Methylicorpusculum oleiharenae: one gene and its partner. The protein of the gene in region 1 interacts with the protein of each later gene in a pairwise test. Links are inferred from orthologs where the notes say so. Each region holds a gene or a part of one and is shown on either strand. Other genes may lie near its edges.

What was found. Proteins that work in one complex are often made in the same cells at the same time.
Region 2: the proteins of panC (region 1) and GO003_RS00975 interact in binary tests that used the Escherichia coli proteins (3 or more experiments, as listed by UniProt). The link is inferred for Methylicorpusculum oleiharenae from one-to-one orthologs.

The regions. Positions count from the first base shown.
Region 1 is NZ_WUTY02000001.1:1,704,257-1,707,388, forward strand. What follows is about bases 51-3,009. They hold panC (pantoate--beta-alanine ligase), read left to right. Parts: upstream 51-1,082; coding sequence 1,083-1,937; downstream 1,938-3,009. Other genes in these bases: folK (2-amino-4-hydroxy-6-hydroxymethyldihydropteridine diphosphokinase), read left to right, coding at 51-261; panB (3-methyl-2-oxobutanoate hydroxymethyltransferase), read left to right, coding at 258-1,076; panD (aspartate 1-decarboxylase), read left to right, coding at 2,057-2,437; fliW (flagellar assembly protein FliW), read right to left, coding at 2,643-3,009. Outside these bases: more of folK, read left to right, coding at 1-50; more of fliW, read right to left, coding at 3,010-3,104. UniProt on the Escherichia coli protein: Catalyzes the condensation of pantoate with beta-alanine in an ATP-dependent reaction via a pantoyl-adenylate intermediate.
Region 2 is NZ_WUTY02000001.1:195,172-198,193, reverse strand. The notes cover bases 105-2,953. They hold GO003_RS00975 (NUDIX hydrolase), read right to left. Parts: upstream 1,849-2,953; coding sequence 1,360-1,848; downstream 105-1,359. Other genes in these bases: GO003_RS00970 (LysR family transcriptional regulator), read left to right, coding at 2,112-2,953; GO003_RS00985 (hypothetical protein), read left to right, coding at 666-1,055; GO003_RS00990 (TonB-dependent receptor family protein), read right to left, coding at 105-320. Outside these bases: more of GO003_RS00990, read right to left, coding at 1-104; more of GO003_RS00970, read left to right, coding at 2,954-3,022.

The DNA of each region.
Region 1 (3,132 bases):
GCAATTGAGAATGAACAGGGACGCGTCCGAACCGGACTGCGGTGGGGGGCTAGAACACTGGATCTCGATCTTTTGATCTATGACCAGATACAATTGGCTGATCCGGTGTTGACCCTGCCTCATAGTGGCCTGCCAGACCGGGCTTTTGTACTTTATCCTTTGTATGAAATAGCTCCGGATCTGGTTGTTCCCGGTTATGGTCCTTTAACTGCATTGCTTGAGCATTGTCCTCAAGCGGGTTTGCAGCAGCTTTCTTCATGAAACCCTATACTTCCCGAGTGTCCGAAAAGAAACGATTGTCTGTCAATGATTTACAGGCTTTGAAAAACCGTGGCGAAAAAATCAGTTGTCTGACTGCGTATGATGCCAGTTTCAGTACTGTTTTGGATAAAGCAGGCATAGAAGTCATTCTTGTCGGCGATTCACTGGGCATGGTTTTTCAGGGACACGCTACTACATTGCCGGTTACGATGGATGATATGATTTATCACACCGCATGCGTCTCAAGAGGCTGTAACCGGGCGCTGGTGGTAGCCGATTTGCCTTTTATGAGTTATACCAGCCTCTTGGCTGCTGCGGAAAATGCCGCACGACTGATTCAAGGCGGCGGCGCAAATATGATCAAGCTGGAAGGTGCCCGGCCGGATGTGGTCGGTTTTCTCGTTGGTAATGGCGTGCCTGTGTGCGGACATCTGGGCTTGTTGCCGCAGTTTATTAATTGCCTGGGCGGGTATAAAGTTCAGGGACGCGAGTTGCCTGATGCCGAGCGTATCATTTCGGATGCGGTATCATTGGAAAAAGCCGGAGCCGGTCTGTTGATACTGGAGTGCGTGCCGGCCAGTCTTGCGCAAACCATTAGCCAGCAACTGAGCATTCCGGTGATCGGAATAGGCGCAGGCATTGACTGTGATGGTCAGGTTTTGGTGCTTTATGATATTTTGAATATCGGTTCCGGCAGAAGACCGAAGTTCTCCAAAGATTTTATGGAAGGGGCTACTTCTATTGAAGAAGCTATTCATAATTATCATATTGCAGTTAAAGAAGCCCGGTTTCCAACAATTGAACACAGTTATTAGGGTGTTATGCTAACCGTCTCATCGATTGCTGAACTAAGACCTCTGGTAAAAAAATGGCGGCGTGAAGGAGATAGAATCGCTTTTGTGCCTACTATGGGCAATCTTCATGCAGGACATTTAAAGCTGGTAGACGAGGCGAGTAAAGCTGCTGAAAGAGTCATAGTCAGTATTTTTGTCAATCCATCTCAGTTTGGTCCGGGAGAAGATTTTGCCAGTTATCCGCGTACCGAAGCCGATGATGCAAAAGCCTTGGCTTCTTGTTCGGTCGATGTGCTGTTTTTGCCCAGACCTGAGGCGATGTATGCCAAGGACCATGCTACTTCTATTGCAATAGATAAGCTGTCCACTTTGCATTGTGGTGTTTCAAGGCCTGGGCATTTTTCGGGTGTAGCTACCGTTGTTGCCAAGCTGTTTAATATTGTCCAGCCGGATATCGCTTTTTTTGGGGAAAAAGATTTCCAGCAATTAACAATTATCCGGCGGATGGTTCGTGATTTGAATTTTGATGTCGAGATAAGAAGTGTCGCAACCGTCAGAGAGCCAGATGGCCTGGCTATGAGTTCGCGAAACAATTATCTTTCTGCAGAACAAAGAACATGTGCTCCGGAGTTATACCGACTATTGTGTTCCGCCCGAGATAAAGCGCAACAACCCGACAGTCAGTTGGGTGAAATACAGAGGGAAGCCATGGCTACGCTAAAGTCCTTTGGATTTGAGCCGGACTATGTGAGTTTTTGCCGAACCTATGATCTTGAACCGGCATCTGAACAAGATGTTGAATTAGTTTTGCTGGCGGCGGCAAAACTGGATAAAACACGGTTAATTGATAATTTGAGATTTTCAAGGTATGCTCGTCATTAATTGAGAGTGGGTATGTGATGTTGTCTGTTAAGAGTGATAAGCCGATATGAGTTTTTTGTTGTAGGCGATCACTTATTCGGGAATAATTTACGGTTTATTTAAAATTTATTTGTTCGATTATGCAAACAACAATGCTAAAAGCCAAATTGCACAGGGCTACAGTTACTTTTTCGGAGCTGGGTTATGAGGGTTCCTGTGCTATAGACAGTAAAATTTTGGATTATGCGGGTATCAGAGAATACGAACAAATTCAAATTTACAATATCAATAATGGCCAGCGCTTTACGACTTATGCTATTCGCGCTGAGGCAGGTTCCGGCATTTTCTCTGTGAATGGTGCTGCTGCTCGTCTGGCTTGTCCGGGCGATCTGATCATTGTGTGTGCGTACGCGATTTTGGATCAGCAGGAGTTGGCTGCATTCAAGCCAACACTGGTTTATTTCAATGATAAAAATGAAATCATTCGAACCGGTAACGCGATTCCCGTCCAAGCGGCTTGATGCGCGTCAATTTGAGCGGTTCTCGGGTTTTTAACTCATTCATTAAAACTTCATTACTTTAATCGCGCCATCCTTTTCTACCATTGGCTTGATAAGTCACTGATAGCGAAAGTTTCACGGGTTGATCAGAGCTTGTCTTCTGCGTGTTTCCACCTGATTTCAGGGGTTGGAAACACGGTGGAGGCAATGGTCTATCCCTTTGTTCTTATAGCTCACCAGCGTTTGCCATTTCATTTTTTTCGAACACGGTGATGGACTGTTCAATTTCTGACAAGTTTTTTTGAATAGCAACTCTTTCGGCGCTGTTGATAAGCAAAGGCGATTTGATGGAGCCTCTTATTGCCGGTTTTCCGGCTTCTTGAGCATCCGCTCCGGTATGCAAGAGAATCAGGATAATTAAATCGTCCATGTTTTCCAGTTTTAGCAAAGCCTGCTCTTCGTCGCTAATAACGAAACTGTAGCTGATATTGAAATTGGCCGGGTTTGCGACAGAGAACGTCAAATTTTCGTCATCAATGGATTGCAACCAGTAAATGATGGGGTTTTGTTCCTGATGAAAGAGTTTGAATCTTGTCTGGTTTTCGAAACCGGGGATGCCTTTGGGGAAAGTGATGAGGGTGGCCGGGTCGATCTGTTGTTCGCCGAGAAAACTTGATTTAATTTCCATAGTATGATGCCGTTTGTTAATAATATCG
Region 2 (3,022 bases), 1.5 Mb from region 1 along the record:
CCCGGCACGGTGCGTAAGGCATCTTTATTGGATAAGGGACCTTGACGATCCAGTGTGGTTTTGTCGATAACGAAGGCAGACCCCGGTATGTGCTCCAGCTGCGTAGGCGCTTCACCGATAATTTCCAGGCTGGGCAATTGCAGGGCCGGTGGCGCATCGTCGAACCTTTCTGCCATGGCTGCCGGTATATTCAGGGCAGTCAATACCGCAACAGTAATCAAGGCCTGTTTTTTACGGGCAAAGACAGGTTCACAAGGCGAGCCAAGGTTATTTCCGGTGTGTAATAAACTCGTATTGCTATCGGGTTTGTTTAAGGACATGGTTATACGCTCATTAGCCATTTATATAAGAAGCGAACTATTCTAGTGAGCATTTTTCATGATCCCTATAGGAAAAAATCCCTTATGTAAGCGCGGCGGTCTTAGCTCGATAAGTGTTATGTTCGATAAAAAAAATTTATGGCAGGGCAGATATCGTTAAAAGAACGTTACCAGGTAGCTTGTTTTGACCTGTTGAAATACTTATAAACCGCCACATTGCTAGGGTTTAACTTATCGATATCTTGATAAATTTGTGAATATTAGGGATTACTAATAATATTGCGATACATTTGCGCAAATGTGAGCGTAAAATGTCAATTCAGTACTCACAACAAGGGGAAAATCATGAAAAAAATTAATTTGGCTGCAATTCTGCTGGTTTTGTCGGCTTTTACAGGGATAGTCAGTGCCGAAGTTGCCTTTCAGTCCAATCAAGATGTTCAAGGAGCCTGGAAGCTTGAATACACTAAAAAAACAGCCAGCTCTACAGAAAAAATCCCAAGGGAAGACTCATGGGCATTCAGTGGCGATAAAGTCACAATTACTCATATTCCCAGAGAAGGTATCTATTACGATCAAACGCCCGTCAACTATTTAGTTGAAGACGGAAAATTAAAAATATCTCTTTTGGGCCGGTCTGATAAATTTGATACTTTTTCTCTGGTTGAAAAAGACGATAAAAGCATGACGTTAAAAGGTAAATACGGCGATATTTATCATTTTATAAAAAAATAAAGGCACTTCTATTCTAAATATAGAGCTCGCTAAGTGAGCAAAACCCGCAGTGAAAGGCCGAGACCTTTTGCTGCGGGCAATCTTTCGTTTTTAGCCAGTCTGTACTTACTGATATTTTTGTTAAAACGCTTGACGAAAGGTCTGATTAAGTTAGAATACGCCCTCTTTTGCGGAGCGGTAGTTCAGTTGGTTAGAATACCGGCCTGTCACGCCGGGGGTCGCGGGTTCGAGCCCCGTCCGCTCCGCCAAAGTATTTCTGCAATCATGCGGAAAATCTGCATTTCGAATGTTCACTCCTTTTTGCTTAAATCCTGCTCCAAATCATCTTGATAATACCCGTCAACATCATGTCGTCGTTTTTTATGCGGGTAGACATTTCTTCATAAGAAAACCAGGCACCGGTTTCAATTTCATCGGTGTTTAAACAAAACGGGCCGTTTGCTACGCCCTGATAAACCTGAATAAATTCCTTGCCGGTAACCGCTGCAGCAGGAATTTTAAATAAAAATTCAAGAGGGCAGTCAATCAGCCCTAACTCTTCCTGAAGTTCCCGATAAGCACATTGCTCATACGTTTCGCCTGCATCAACATGTCCTGCAGCTGAACTATCCCAAAGTCCCGGATTGATATCCTTTGACAGTGATCGTTTCTGTAAAAAAAGGGAATGATCATCATTAAACAGCAGGATATGAACGGCCCGATGTTTTAATCCCGCAGCATGGATGCGTTGTCTTGAATCTATTCCCATTATTTGGTCATTATCATCGACCACATTAAGCCATTCTGTTAGCATTCTAATCCAGAGATATTGTTTATAATCAGACGCTAAATTATAAGCCACTAGTGACTTGCTTAAGCTAGAAATGTGGGGCTAAGACAGGGAAGTAAAGTGGAAGGAGCCGATTTTTGTGATTACAACCGCCTAAACTCAATGATAAATCATTGAATAAAGGCGGTTATCACTATCTCCGAGCAACAGTGTATCAGTGTGAATTAAATTTCAAATAGGCGATTAGGTTTATAAAATATAAACCTATTGTTTATATTAGGGTTGCCATGGATAAATTAAATAACATCAGGGTTTTTTGCCGGATTGTCGAACTGGGTACTTTTGTTGCCGTTGCCAGAGAGATCAATGTATCGGCGATGATGGTGAGTAAATACATTGCGCAGTTGGAAGAGTCTCTGGGCGTTGCTTTGTTAAACAGAACTACGCGCCGTATCAGTCTGACCGAAGCCGGTGAAAGTTACTACGCCCGCAGTAAACCCTTGTTAGAGGAATTGGCGGAACTGGATGAGGATATTTCTGAATTAGGCAAAAATGTCAAAGGCATATTGAAAGTGACTGCGCCCATCGATTTTGGCGGGATTTATGTGGTGCCGGCCATTGAGGCTTATCAAAACCAGCATCCGAACGTGAAAATCATGATGTCTTTACAGAACAGCCATATCAATCTGAGCGAGGGAATTTATGATGTTTCAATTGTTGTTTCCAATTCGGTTGATCTGGGGGTCGTTGCGCGAAAAATTGCCGAAACCAAGTTATGCACTTATGCATCACCGGCTTATATTGCCAAATACGGCGAGCCGCGCGATATCGATGAATTGAATCAGCACTTGTGCCTGCATTATATCGATACGCCCCATGAAGATTTTTGGGTTTTTAATGTGGCCGGTGAAGAGAAAAAACTTAGAACAACCTGGCATTTTGCCTCCAATAACGGGAGAGCGCTTTGTCAGGCGGCATCTTTGGGTATGGGAATTACTCAGGCACCGGAATTATCGGTGGCTAATTATCTGGAACAAGGCCGATTGGTCGAAATTCTGCAGGATTTCCGGATACCGGCGCTGTCTATTTACGCGACCTACATGCAAAGACGGTTTATTCCGGCCAAAATAACCACTTTTGTAAATTTTATGAGTCATTTTTTTGATAAACAAAATTTTGAGAGTATTCATAAATTTTA